2 linked regions of the Phragmitibacter flavus genome follow. The protein of the gene in region 1 interacts with the protein of each later gene in a pairwise test. Links are inferred from orthologs where the notes say so. Each region holds a gene or a part of one and is shown on either strand. Other genes may lie near its edges.

Region 1 (8,397 bases):
GCTCGTGGCTGGGCAAACACAAGATGGTGCCGCACATCAGTCCGGCGAAGACCTGGGAGGGGTTTGGCGGTGCGGTTTTCTCCTCGTGCCTCGGGATGGCGATCATGCTGCTGGTGTTGGAGCCGGGGACTCTGGAGCCCTTCGGAAATTTTGAAGCGATGGCATTGGCACCCTTTATCGCGGTGTTGGGGGTGATGGGCGATCTGGCGGAGTCGGTTTTAAAGCGATGCCATCATATCAAGGATTCAGGGCACAAACTGCCGGGCATTGGCGGCATTCTTGATCTCACCGACAGCCTGTTGTTTACCGTTCCGGTGGTTTATCTTTTTATCATTTTATTCGCATGAGGGGAACGACTGGCGATGGCAATGGGACAGGACCTGCGGTGAGGCGGCGCAAGGTGCTGGTGCTAGGTTCGACGGGGTCGATCGGGCACAGCGCGTTGAAGGTGGCGAAGGATGTGCCTGACCACATGGAGATCGTTGGTCTGGCGGCGCGGTCGAGTGTGGACACTCTTGTGGCCCAAGTGGCGGAAACGGGGGTGAAGCAGGTGGCAGTGACGGATGCGGCGGCGGCGGTGCGGGCTCGTGAACTTCTGCCCAAGGACGTGGAGGTGTTTGCCGGGGACGAGGGGTTGGTGGAGCTGGTGCGTCAGTCGGAGGCCGACATGGTGCTGGTGGCAATTGTGGGGACGGCAGGCTTGCGTCCGACCCTGGAGGCGATTGAAAAAGGGATGGATCTGGCGGTGGCTTCGAAGGAAATTTTGGTGATGGCGGGGGAGGCGGTGATGGGCGCAGCGCGCGAAAAAGGCGTGGCGGTGTTGCCGGTGGACAGTGAGCACAACGCGATTTTCCAGTGTCTGGAAGGGCGATCCTCCAGCGAGGTGCGGCGGCTGATTTTGACGGCGAGTGGGGGTCCGTTTCGTGAAGCACCGGCGGAATCGCTGGCCAGCGTGACGGTGGCGCAGGCGTTGAAACATCCGACCTGGACGATGGGGACCAAGATCACGATTGATTCAGCCACCTTGTTCAACAAGGGGTTGGAAATGATCGAGGCTCGGTGGTTGTTTGATGTGCCGATGAGCCGTGTGGATGTGATTGTGCATCCGCAGAGCATTGTGCACAGCATGGTGGAGTTTGTGGACAGTTCGGTGCTGGCGCAGCTGAGTCACTCGGACATGTGTTTTCCGATTCAGTATGCCGTCACCTGGCCGCAGCGGGTGGTGAATTCGTTGCAGCCGTTGGATTTTGCAAAACTGGCCTCTCTGCATTTTGAAGCGCCGCGGGTGGACGTTTTTCCGGCGTTGCGGTTGGCGCGTGAGGCGGGGGAGGCGGGGGGGACGCTGCCAGCGGTGTTGAATGCGGCGAATGAGGTGGCGGTGGAAGCGTTTTTACAGGGGCGGATCAAGTTCCCGGGGATTTGGGAATTGGTGGAGCGGGTGATGCAGGCGCATGATCAGGTGGCGCATCCCGATTTGGAGACGATTCTCGAAGCGGACCGCTGGGCGCGGGAGAAGGCGGGGGAATGGTCCTGAGAAAGTAGAAGGCTCGTCCCGAGCCTTGGTGTATTTGAAAGGCTCGGGACGAGCCTTCTACTTTGTTACTCATTCAATCCACCGGCCAGGGGGATTTTTGAAGGGCTTTGGGGGCGTCGAGAATTTCCTTCAAGATAAAGGCTTTGCGATAGCCGCCGGTGCTGCGAAGGTATTCGGTGAGGGGGTGGACCCGGGAAGCCTTGGCGTCGTAGGCGACGCCGACAGGGCGGTTATCGTCGAAGCCTTTGTTGGTAGGGGCGGGCTTGGCAGGCTGAAGGGTATAGGCGGTGCGGGCTTCGACTTGAAGAGGGGTGACCGGGGCAGCAGGGACGGATCGTTGGGGCGGGGCGGGGGTGTGAACTTGACGTTGAGGCGGCGTAGGAAGAGGCGGTGGCGGAGGAGCCGGTGCGGACCTGGGGGCCTGCTGCTCTTCCATGGCTTTGCGGAAGGTTTCGATGAGGTCGCCGAGTCCACCGGGTTGAGGCTGTGGAGCGGAAGGCGTGGGACTGGATGGCATCGGCGGGGGCGACGGCCGGTTGGGGGACGACGAAGGGGCGTTGCCGGTGGTTTGCAGCTGGCGGGCACGACGACGGGCCTCGAGTTCTTCGGAACTGGGTGGGGGCTGGCGTTCGCGTTTGGCCTGTTCCTGCTTTTCCTGCCAGAGTTTGTAGACCCACTGGACAAAGCCGATGACAACAAAAACCACGACGAAGATGATCTGCTGGAGATCAAATCCCGATGAGTTGGCGATCAACGTCGGCATGGCTGGTGGAGTGGGGACATTACCTCCTGGCAATCGTTTCGGATTGCCAGCAGGCGTGAGTAAATTTAGTGGCCGGGATTGGCACCAGGGTTTTCACCGGCAATGCTTTCGCGCATGTCGGTGTCGGCGCTGATGTTGCGGTAGCGGGCGTAGTCCATGATGCCAAGGTTGCCGTTGCGGAAGGCTTCGGCGATGGCCATGGGGATTTCGGATTCGGCTTCGACCACTTTGGCGCGCATTTCCTGGGTGCGGGCGGACATTTCCTGTTCGACGGCGACGGCGGCGGCGCGGCGCACCTCGGCGTTGGCCTGGGCGATTTTTTTGTCGGTTTCAGCCTGGTCGGCCTGCAGTTTGGCTCCGACGTTTTCGCCCACGTCGATGTCGGCAATATCAATGGAGATGATTTCAAAAGCGGTGCCGGTGTCGACGCCTTTTTGGAGAACGACCTTGGAGATGCCATCGGGATTTTCGAGGACGTTTTTGTAGCTGAGGGCGGAGCCGATGGAGGTGACGATGCCTTCGCCGACGCGGGCGATGACGGTCTCTTCGGTGGCACCGCCGATGAAGCGGTCGAGGTTGGTGCGGACGGTGACGCGGGCGCGGACGCGGAGGGAGATGCCATCGCGGGCGACGGCGTCGATTTTGCCGCCTTTGCCCATTTCAGCGGAGGGGCAGTCGATGACTTTGGGGTTGATGGAGGTGCGGACGGCTTCGATGACGGTTTTGCTGGTGCCTTTGCAGGCAAGGTCGATGGCGCAGGCGCGGTTGAAGTCGAGGTTCATGCCGGCTTTGGCGGCGGCGATGAGGGCGAGAACGACGTGGGTGACATTGCCACCGGCGAGGTAGTGGGCTTCGAGGAGGTCGGTGCTGATGTTGATGCCTGCCTTGCCTGCGGTGATGCGGGTGTCAACGATCAGGGCGTTGGGGACGCCGCGCAGCCACATGGCGATGAGGGTGGGGATGCTGACGGGGGCGTTGGAGACGCGGGCGCGCAGCCAGAGGTTGAAGAACTTGGCGACGATGAGGAGGAAAATGATCCCGAGAACGACGGCACCGCCGATGAGGATGATGGGTAGGAATTCCATGGTTGTTGAGTGAGTGGGTGAATGTAGTGGGCGAGTAGAAAGCAAGTAAAGCGCAGGGGTTGCGTGAAGGAAAGCAACAAAGAGCAGTAAAATCGGGGACGGGTGAATCGAGGCTTGCGATTTTGGTGATGGCGGGCGTATTTCTTAGGGATGTTGCGTGCGCTGGTTTTAGGTGTTCTGCTTTTTTGGGTGGTGATGACGGCGTTGTTGCTGAGGGTGGTTTATTTTCCCGAAGGTTCGATGTTTGAGAAAGTGCCGCCTTCAATGGTGTTCAAAATGTTTTTGGAGCAGCAGCTGTCGTCCAGCACTTGGGTGCTGTATCGGGGCGAGCAGAAAGTGGGACCGGTGATGATCAGTCAGGTTCCGGTTGGAAGGTCGAGAAACACGGGCCGGGCGGAGGACGATTACATGGTGAAGATTCAGGGAACGATGGAGCCGGGGACTTTTGATCAGGTGGTGGGACGGGTGGTGTGGCGAATGAACATGCTGGTGGAGGGAATGTCTGATCTGCGTTCGGTCAATGGGCAGGTGCGGATCCCGGATGAGGACCGGGTTTTCAGTTTTGAGTGGAAGCCGGGGGATGCGATGCCGAAGTTTGAGTTGAAGCAACAGGGCATGGTGGTGATGGATGACCAACTGGTGGGGCCGATGGTGGCGCAGATGATGGGGAGCAATCAGGCGCGACTTAAGGAAGCTGCGGAGACAAAGGACCAGTGGCTGACGCTGACGGCGCGCGAAGGGTCGATGAATTTTGGCGGTCAGCGTCGGCAGGGTTATGTGGTGGAGGCCATCGCGACGTTGATGGCGCAGTGGAAGGTGAAGGCGTTTTTTACGGAGGTGGGGGAGCTGGCGTTGGTGGACTTGCCGGAAGGATATCGGGTGATGGAGCAGCTCATTCACGGGCTCGCGCCCGAATACCCTGATGAGGAGGAAGAGGAACCGGAATAATTTTTTCGCATTGCATGATTGAGATTGAGGATTTGACGATGGATTACGGAGACTTCCGTGCTTTGGACAGTCTTTCGCTGTCCATTCCACAGGGGGAGTTTTTTGCGTTTTTGGGTCCGAACGGGGCGGGCAAGACGACGGCGATCAAGCTGCTGACTGGGTTGCTGGAGCCGGTAGGCGGGAGGGTGCGGCTGGGGGGATTCGACATTCAGGAGGAACCCTTGAAGGCGAAGGCGCTGATGGCGTATGTGCCGGATGTGGCGGTGTTTTATGAGAAGCTGACGGCGCTGGAGTTCATGCGTTTCATTGCGGACATTTTTGAGATGGACGAGGCGCGGTCAGAGGCTTTGGGCGAGGAGTTGTTTGCGAAATTCCATTTGGCTTCCTGCGCGCATCAGCGGATTGAGAATTTGAGTTTGGGGACGCGGCAGAGGCTGGCGATTGCGACAGCGCTGTTGCATGAGCCGAAGGTTTTTATCATTGATGAGCCGATGGTGGGTCTTGATCCGGTGCATGCGCGGATTGTGAAGAAGGAGTTGAAGCAGCGCAGCCGGGAGGGAATGACGGTGTTGATGAGCACGCATTTGTTGAACGTGGCGGAGGAGCTGGCGGATCGGATCGGGATCTTGCATCATGGCAAGATCATTGCGTTGGGCACGATGGATGAGTTGCGGGCGCAGAATGCGGTGCAGGGTCAGCGTCTTGAGGAGATGTTTTTGGGGATGGTGGGGGAGGGGTGAGCTATGGTGGCAACCGTTTATCTTGCCGATGGAGCCCCGGTGCTGATCCGGCCTTTGGTGGAGGAGGATCGGGAGGCGGTCATGGAGGCGTTTCGGCGCTTGTCACCGGATTCGCGGTATTACCGGTTTTGGAGTCGGAGGGAGGGGGTGTCGGAGCAGTTGTTGCAGCGGTTTTTGAATTCGGAGCCGGGGGTGCATGAGACGTGGCTGGCACAGGATCCGGAGCGATTGGGGGAGCCGGGATATGGCGGTGGTTCTTATTGGCGGAGTGAGGAATGGCCGGAGGCGGCGGAGGTGTCGCTGGTGGTGGCGGATGAGGCTCAGCACCGGGGGATTGGAACACTGCTGCTGGCGTTGGTGTGGGTGAGGGCTTATCAGATGGGGGTGAGGGAGTTTTTTGGGTTTGTGTTGCCGGACAACTATTCGGTGTTGGACTGGTTTCGGGCGTTGGGGGCGACGATGAAGTATGAGGGCGGACAGTATCGTTTTGTGTTGTCGCTGGATCCCGGGCGGTTGAAGGACACGAATTCGGCGAGGAGGCTGGTGGAGTGGGTGGGAGTGTTGATGGAGATGGAGGGTTTGAGGGTTTGAGGGTTTGAGGGTTTGAGGGTTTGAGGGTTTGAGGGTTTGAGGGTTTGAGGGTTTGAGGAGTTTTATTCTTTCTCTTCCTCTTCCTCTTACTCCCCACACTTGAGATCCAGCACACACGGGAATTTACTTTCGTCCTCGTCCTCCTACTCGTCCTCGTCCTCGTCCTCGATAGGGGCGTGTTGCTGGGAGACGAGGGGAGCGGATGAGGAGATGCGCGTTGGGAGATTTGTTGTGGTTTGGACTCGCGGAGAAGAATTGAAGTGAAGTGGTCGAGTAGGAGGACGAGGACGAGCTAAAGTGTGGTGGACCCGCTCGGGTGGGTGTTTGTTTTCTGTGTTGTTGGGAGTTTTGGGTGGGGAGTAGGAGTAGGAGTAGGAGTAAGAGTAAGAGGAGGATTGGATACAAAAAAGCAGGCCGGAGGTTTCCCTCCGGCCTGCTGATATGGGTTTAGCTGTTTTTGCTAAACGATGATGGATTACATGCCCATGCCGCCGTGGTCGTGGGCAGGCTCGCCTTTTTCCTCTTTAGGAATGTCGGAGATCAGACACTCGGTGGTGAGGAGAAGACCGCTGATGGAAGCGGCGTTCTGAAGAGCGCTGCGGGTCACTTTGGTTGGATCAACAACGCCAGCCTTGATCAGGTCAACGTATTCGCCGGTGGCGACGTTGTAACCGATGTTGCCGGATTGCTTTTTGACTTCAGCAACGATGAGCGCGCCTTCGACACCTGCGTTGGCGGCAAGTTGACGGAGAGGAGCTTCGATGGCACGACGGACGATGTCAGCACCCGTGGCTTCGTCGCCTTCGAGTTTGAGGTCGCCAAGAGCAGCTTGTGCACGGATGAGTGCGGTGCCGCCCCCTGGGACGATGCCTTCTTCCACCGCAGCGCGGGTGGCGTGAAGGGCGTCTTCCACGCGAGCTTTTTTCTCTTTCATCTCGGTTTCGGTGGCAGCACCGACGTTGATGACGGCCACACCGCCGGCGAGCTTGGCAAGACGCTCCTGGAGCTTCTCGCGGTCGTAGTCGCTGGTGGTTTCTTCGATTTGACGACGGATTTGGTTCACGCGGCCGGCGATGGCATCGCTGGTGCCTTCGCCTTCGACGATGGTGGTGTTTTCCTTGTCGATGGTGATGCGTTTGGCCTGGCCGAGGTCGGTGAGGTCGATGTTTTCGAGCTTGATGCCGAGGTCTTCGGTGATGCAACGGCCACCGGTGAGGATGGCGATGTCTTCAAGCATGGCTTTGCGGCGGTCGCCGAAGCCAGGGGCTTTGACGGCGCAGATGTTCAAGGTGCCGCGCAGGCGGTTGACCACGAGGGTCGCAAGCGCTTCGCCTTCGACGTCTTCAGCGATGATGAGAAGAGGCTTGCCGGTGCGGGCCACTTTCTCAAGGAGAGGAAGGAGGTCTTTGAGGCTGCTGATCTTCTTCTCGAAGATGAGGATGTAGGCGCTTTCGAGGTTCACTTCCATGGTCTCCGCGTTGGTCACGAAGTAAGGGGAGAGGTAACCTTTGTCGAACTGCATGCCTTCAACCACTTCGAGGGTGGTTTCGATGCTTTTGGCTTCTTCAACGGTGATGGTGCCGTCTTTGCCGACTTTGTCCATGGCGTCAGCGATGATGTTGCCGATTTCGCTGTCCCAGTTGGCGGAGACGGTGGCGACCTGGGCGATTTCCGTGGCGTTGGTCACCGGGTTGCTGATTTCTTTCAGCTTGGCGACGATCGCTTCGGTGGCTTTCAAGATGCCGCGCTGAAGGGAGGTTGGGTTGGCACCGGCGGTGACGTTGCGAAGGCCTTCGGAGTAGATGGCTTCAGCAAGAACGGTGGCGGTGGTGGTGCCGTCGCCGGCCACGTCGCTGGTTTTGCTGGAGACTTCTTTCACGAGCTGGGCGCCCATGTTTTCATAAGGATCGGAAAGTTCGATCTCTTTGGCAACGGTCACACCATCTTTGGTGATCGTTGGGCTGCCGAATTTTTTCTCAAGGATCACGTTGCGACCGGAAGGTCCCAGCGTGGCTTTGACCGCACGGGCGATCTTTTGGACGCCGCGCAGGAGGGACTGGCGGGCTGCTTCGTCGAAGTGGAGTTGTTTAGCCATAATATGATTAACTTAACGGTTTAGTGGTTCGTTCTTGGGTTCAATTCAAAGTGGAATGGAATCAGGCAACGATGCCGAGAACGTCGGATTCGTTGATGATGAGGACGTCGTCCCCGTTGAGTTTGACTTCGGTGCCGCCGTATTTGGAGATGAGGACTTTGTCGCCGACTGCAACGGTAAAGACCACGTCTTTGCCTTCGTCGTCTTTGCCGGTGCCAAGGGAGATAACTTCAGCCTCTTGGGGTTTCTCTTTGGCATTGTCAGGGAGGAAGATGCCGCCTGCGGTTTTTTCTTCGCTGGCGACGCGCTTCACGAGAATGCGACGGCCGAGTGGTGTGATTTTCGTAGCCATGGTTGGTATGCTCTTTGCTATTTCGGGTTACGTGTTGTGTTTTGGTTTGGTTCACCCAGCCCGTCCGTGCCACGTGTGTGGCACGGATTGGTTGGGGTGAAAATTATTCGTGAGCCAACAAAGCCTCAAGTTGAGTTTCGTCTAAAAGCTCTTGCCATCCTTCAGGCCAAGCGGAAGACGGTTTTGCTGTCGCTGTATAAATCCTATACTTTGGGGAAATGTCGTTGAGACCGGGACGGGATTTTCTAGTGGTCATGAAAGTCAGAGGTCGAACGTCAACTCTTTCTCC
Region 2 (5,881 bases), on another replicon or contig:
CCGACCATACAAAAACGGCAAAAAACAATTCCCCAGAATCAGCGGCGCTTTGTCGATGTGCAGGAAATACAGCAAATTCAGCACGCTTCCCCAAAAGCTCAAATGCCAGAAATACCAGGGGATCACCAACTTCTTCTCCTTCTCGCTCTGCAGCCACTGAAGCACAAACCGGCTTCCAAAAATCGCCGCACCGAGAAATCCCGTCGCGGTCCACAGGGCCGAATCCGCATACAACCATCCCCCCAGCACCGGCTCCAAAAACCTTTGCAAAAATCCACCGGTGGTCGCCGCGTCAGCCATAATCGAATCGTCAATTTAACCAGGAACCTATCAAACTCAGACGAAAAACCGCTTCGCCTTGTCGAGAAAGCTCTCATGCATCGGCGAATGATTTTCGCCCAGCACCTTCGCAAAATCCGACAGCTTGTCTTTCTGTTCCTGCGTCATTTTCGTTGGAACGGCGATCTTGACATGCACATACAGATCGCCTTTGCGATCCGCATTGAGGTGCTTCACCCCCTGGTTCTTCAATCGGAACGTCGCCCCGTTTTGAGTCCCCGCCGGAATCTTCACATTCGCCTTGCCCTGCAACGTCGGCACCGACAACTCACCGCCCAACGCCGCAATCGGATAGGACAACGGCACCGCACAATGCAGATCATGCCCGTCACGCTCAAACACATCATGCGCCTTGATCTGCACCACGACATAAAGGTCACCATTCGGACCGCCTCTCACGCCTGCTTCGCCATCCCCGGTGAACCGCACGCGTGATCCCTCATCAATCCCCGCAGGAATTTTGATGGTGATCTTCGTCCGCTCCTTCATCCGACCACTGCCTGCGCAATCGCCACACGGATCCGAAATCATCTGCCCCGTGCCCATGCACTCCGGACACGTTTGCTGAACCTGAAAAAATCCACGCGAACTCACCACCTGACCCACGCCGCCGCAAGTCCGGCACTGCTTTGTGCCACTGCCACTTTTCGAACCACTGCCGCTGCACTTTTTGCAACCCACCAGCCGTTCGTATTCCAACTCGCGTTCCATCCCCCTCGCCGCCTCTTCCAGCGAAATCTCCAATCCGTAACGCAAATCCCCACCACGCTGCGGACCATCCGAACGCCGGCTGCGCCGACCACCGCCACCACCAAAAAACGTCTCGAAAATATCGCCCGCCCCACCAGCACCTCCCGCACCGCCAAACACTTCGCGGAAAATATCAAACGGATCATGTCCGCCCGGCGAACCACCACCCGCTCCACCAGCAAAGGCCGCATGACCATACCGGTCAAACGCCGCGCGCTTCTGCTCATCGCTCAGCACATCATACGCCTCGCTCAACTCCTTAAACTTGTCCTCTGCCGTCGCATCCCCAGGATTTTTGTCTGGATGATACTGCACCGCCAGCTTGCGGTAAGCCTTTTTGATCTCTTCCTGCGTCGCCGTTTTGCTGACGCCGAGAACTTCGTAATAATCGCGCTTGGTGGCCATGTGTTACAACAAATCTACCCTGGTAAAATCACTCCAACTTAAACCTTACTCCGCTTTCGCCGGCCCACTCGAAACCACCACATTGGCGGGACGCAACAAACGCTCCTTCAACTTGAACCCGCGACGCAACACCCGCAGAACCCCACCATCCGCCACTTCCTCACTCGCCTCCTGGCTCACCGCTTCGTGCATGTTCGGATCAAAAACCCCGCCCACCTCAGGGCTCACATCTTCCACCGCCTGCTCCTTCAAAAAGTCCGCCAGCTGACGCTTCACCATGTTCAGCCCAAGGAAAATCATGCTCTTCTCATTTTCCACACGTGCAGCCTCAAGGCCCATTTCAAAATTGTCCATGATCGGCAACAACGAACGCAACAAGTCCGCATTCCCATAAGCCCGCGACTCCTGCATCTCCCGCGCCGAACGCTTGCGATAGTTGTCCAGCTCCGCCGCATTGCGCAACGCCAGATCCTTCCACTTCGCCACCTCCGCCTCCAGTTCGGCCATCGGATCGCGCGCTTGCTCCTGCTCCTGCATCACCTCGCCCTCTTGCGCCTGTTCGGCTCCAGCAATCGGTGACTGCTCGTCGCTCACCACGGCTTCAATCTCTTTTTCAACAATCGGTTCTACGGTCTCTGGCTGGCTCATGATAAATCGGTAAATGGAAGAAAAAAATTTCAGGGGACCGGCACTATGCACCCAATCCCCAAACAGGCAACCCCCGGTTGATCCCCTTCCCCATTACGTCTCCCAAAACCCCTCCAGCCGATCAAACCCCTCCACCATCCACATCCGTCGATAAACTTCCCCATCCGCCACGTTTGCAATATTCGCCAATATTCCCCCACCTTCGCTATTGACGCAGCCCCCGACTTTTCCCATCATCACCCTCCTGCCAAAAAGAAGATCAGATATCCGATTAGACCGACATCTCCCTGCCCTATTTCACCCATGAGCTCCGACTTCAAATCCATCCTGACTGAGAACCGCCTGTTCGAACCCTCCGCCGAATTCAAAAGCAAGGCCCGCATCAGCAGCATGGAAGACTACCAGCGTCTGCACGCCGAATCCCTCAACGACCCCGACACCTTCTGGACCCGCGAAGCCTCCGAGCTCACCTGGCAGCAACCCTGGACCAAAGTCCTCGACTGGCAGCCTCCCTTCGCCAAATGGTTCGTCGACGCCAAACTCAACGTCAGCGAAAACTGTGTCGACCGCCACGTCGCCGCCGGCAAAGGCGACAAACCCGCCATCCTCTGGGAAGGCGAACCCGGCGACACCCGCACCATCTCCTACGCCGAATTGCAAACCGAAGTCGCCACCTTCGCCGCCGTCCTCCTCAACCATGGCATCAAAGCCGGCGACCGCGTCATCATCTACATGCCCATGGTGCCCGAGGCCGCCATCGCCATGCTCGCCACCGCCCGAATCGGCGCCGTCCACAGCGTCATCTTCGGCGGCTTCAGCTCCGAATCCATCAAGGACCGTCTCCTCGACTCCGGTGCCACCGCCGTCATCACTGCCGATGGCGGCTACCGACGAGGCAAAGTCGTCCCCCTCAAGGACAACGTCGACACCGCCCTCAAAAACGCCCCTCACGTCACCACCGTCATCGTCCTCAAACGCACCGGACAGAACATCGCCATGCAGGAAGGTCGCGACGCCTGGTGGCACGACGAAACCGCCAAAGTCACCGAAGGCGCCCCTGCCAACGGCTTTGACTCCGAGCATCCCCTTTTCATCCTCTACACCTCCGGCTCCACCGGCAAACCCAAAGGCATCCTCCACACCTCCGGCGGTTACCTCACCGGCACCTACGTCTCCAGCAAATACATCTTCGACCTGCGCGAAGACGACGTCTACTGGTGCACCGCCGACGTCGGCTGGATCACCGGCCACTCCTACATCGTCTTTGGTCCTCTCTCCAACGGTGCCACCATCCTCATGTATGAAGGAGCCCCCGACACCCCGCATCAGGGCCGCTTTTGGGAAATCGTCGAAAAATACAAGGTCAGCATCCTCTACACCGCCCCCACCGCCATCCGCGCGTTCATCAAATGGGGCGATGACCACGTCGACAAATTCGACCTCTCCAGCCTCCGCCTCCTCGGCTCCGTCGGCGAACCCATCAACCCCGAAGCATGGATGTGGTATCACCACAAAATCGGCGGTGGCCGCTGTCCGATCGTCGACACTTGGTGGCAGACCGAAACCGGCTCCATATTGATCACCCCGCTCCCCGGCGTCACCCCCACCAAACCCGGCACCGCCACCCTCCCCTTCTTCGGCGTCGACGCCGCCATCCTCGATGAAGACGGCAAAGAAGTCGGACCCAACGAAGGCGGGAAACTCGTCATCCGCAAACCCTGGCCCTCCATGCTGCGCACCCTTTACGGCGACAATGATCGCTACAAGGAAGTCTACTGGAGCACCTACGAAAACATCTACCTCGCCGGCGACAGCGCCCGCCGCGACGACGACGGTTATTTCTGGATCATGGGCCGCATTGATGACGTGCTCAACGTCTCCGGTCACCGCCTCGGCACCGCCGAAGTCGAATCTGCCCTCGTCTCCCACGAATCCGTCGCCGAAGCCGCCGTTGTTGGCCGTCCCGACGAACTCAAAGGCCAGGCCGTTGTCGCCTTCGTCACCGTCAAAGGCGGAGTCGACCCCACCCCCGAACTCGCCGCCGCATTGAAAAAACACGTCGCCAATGTCATCGGTGCCATCGCCCGACCCGACGACATCCGCTTCGCCGCGGGTCTCCCCAAAACCCGTTCCGGCAAAATCATGCGCCGACTCCTCAAAGAAATCTGTGCTGGTGGCGTGATCAAAGGCGACACCACCACCCTCGAAGACCTCAACGTCATCGCCTCCCTCCAGGCCTCCGGCAAAGACGAAGACTAAGTCGAACTTCAATCATCATCGTCGTGACACAGGCTTGCAGCCTGTGGGTCGGACAGGCATTTTGCCTGTCCTTCTTTTTGCCTGGTCACTCACTGGAAGTTGATTTCCAGCATCCTTATTTCCCACGCCCCCCCCTTAGCTGTCCATCCGAGCGTTGTTGGGGATCCCCAACCTCACCGGCACCGAAGGCGGTGTCTGCCAATGGTGATCAAACCACCGCTCCCTTGTGTCATTGTAGTCGCTTTCTACCGGAATCCCGAAGTCGACCTTCAATGGATCCGTCATCAACACCTCAGGCTCTTCTGATCCAAACCACGACCAATAGTCCTCATTGAGCTGCTCAAGAGTCACCACTTCCGAACCTGAACTCACCTCCTTTCCCCCCAACTGCCGGTCTCGAAGAACCTCGACCACCAAAACCAGATTCGTCACCAGCGAAACAACCAGCGCCAACTTCAAAGCCTTCATCGCGAAACTTCTCACCGGATGACCGTGCCGTCAAACTCTCCGACTGTCCTGCCGACCTCCATCCAAATCCCACCCCCCAAACAAAAAGCCTGTTCCTCCAAAACAAATCCTGGTTATCCTGCTTTAATAGCGCCGCCCATCATGTCTTCCCCTTCCATCGACTCCCTTCTCGAAGCCGCCGAACAACACCAAGCCAGCGATGTGTTCCTTCAGGAAGGCGAGATCCCACGCATGAAGATCAACGAGCAGATCATGGTCTTCGACACCGAACCCATGTCCCTCGGACAGCTCACCGCCCTCTGGCAATCCTGCGGAGCCGATCCCCGCACCGACATGGACCGCGACTCCGGCCTCCTCTCCCATCAGCACGTCCGCTTCCGGGTCAACCTTCACCGCACCATGGGCCGACTCGCCGCCGTCCTACGTCGCATCAAAACCGAAGTCCCCACGCTCGACACCCTCGGCGTCCCCGAAGCCTTGCTCGCCAAATGGGCCGAACGCGGCTTCGGCCTCATCCTCGTCACCGGCCCCACCGGCTCTGGCAAAAGCACCACCCTCGCCGCCCTGCTTCAATGGATGAACCAAAACCTCGCCCGCCACATCGTCACCATCGAAGACCCCGTCGAATACATCTTCCTCAATCAGCAATCCCACTTCACCCAACGAGAAGTCGGACGCGACACCTCCACCTTCGCCCATGGCCTGCGCTCCGCCATGCGCCAGGCCCCCGATGTCATTCTCGTCGGCGAAATCCGCGATTTCGAAACCGCCCTCACCGCTCTGCAAGCCGCCGAAACCGGCCACCTCGTGCTCGCCACCCTCCACTCCGAACGCGTCTCCGACACCATCGACCGCTACTACAACCTCTTCACCAAAGACCAGCTCGGCTACGGCGCCAACCTCCTCGCCGACCACCTCATCGGCATCCTCTGCCAAAAACTTGTCCGCAGCACCTCCGGCGGCCTTCATCTCCTTGTTGAACACCTGCAAAACGGCGGTGCCACGCGCGACT

What was found. The genes of interacting proteins can lie anywhere in the genome.
Region 2: the proteins of groL (region 1) and FEM03_RS16480 interact in binary tests that used the Escherichia coli proteins (3 or more experiments, as listed by UniProt). The link is inferred for Phragmitibacter flavus from one-to-one orthologs.

The regions. Positions count from the first base shown.
Region 1 is NZ_VAUV01000030.1:9,927-18,323, forward strand. What follows is about bases 5,449-8,310. They hold groL (chaperonin GroEL), read right to left. Parts: upstream 7,760-8,310; coding sequence 6,137-7,759; downstream 5,449-6,136. Other genes in these bases: FEM03_RS23755 (GNAT family N-acetyltransferase), read left to right, coding at 5,449-5,661; FEM03_RS23765 (co-chaperone GroES), read right to left, coding at 7,818-8,108; FEM03_RS23770 (hypothetical protein), read right to left, coding at 8,212-8,310. Also shown: FEM03_RS23725 (phosphatidate cytidylyltransferase), read left to right, coding at 1-347; FEM03_RS23730 (1-deoxy-D-xylulose-5-phosphate reductoisomerase), read left to right, coding at 344-1,534; FEM03_RS23735 (hypothetical protein), read right to left, coding at 1,608-2,297; flotillin-like protein FloA, read right to left, coding at 2,363-3,382; FEM03_RS23745 (hypothetical protein), read left to right, coding at 3,533-4,330; FEM03_RS23750 (ABC transporter ATP-binding protein), read left to right, coding at 4,345-5,070; more of FEM03_RS23755, read left to right, coding at 5,074-5,448; more of FEM03_RS23770, read right to left, coding at 8,311-8,397.
Region 2 is NZ_VAUV01000012.1:42,099-47,979, reverse strand. What follows is about bases 342-3,090. They hold FEM03_RS16480 (nucleotide exchange factor GrpE), read right to left. Parts: upstream 2,143-3,090; coding sequence 1,540-2,142; downstream 342-1,539. Other genes in these bases: acs (acetate--CoA ligase), read left to right, coding at 2,446-3,090; FEM03_RS24500 (hypothetical protein), read right to left, coding at 2,236-2,379; dnaJ (molecular chaperone DnaJ), read right to left, coding at 342-1,494. In the rest of the region: FEM03_RS16490 (lipid-A-disaccharide synthase N-terminal domain-containing protein), read right to left, coding at 1-300; more of dnaJ, read right to left, coding at 337-341; more of acs, read left to right, coding at 3,091-4,401; FEM03_RS16470 (hypothetical protein), read right to left, coding at 4,537-4,869; FEM03_RS16465 (type IV pilus twitching motility protein PilT), read left to right, coding at 5,011-5,881. UniProt on the Escherichia coli protein: Participates actively in the response to hyperosmotic and heat shock by preventing the aggregation of stress-denatured proteins, in association with DnaK and GrpE. It is the nucleotide exchange factor for DnaK and may function as a thermosensor.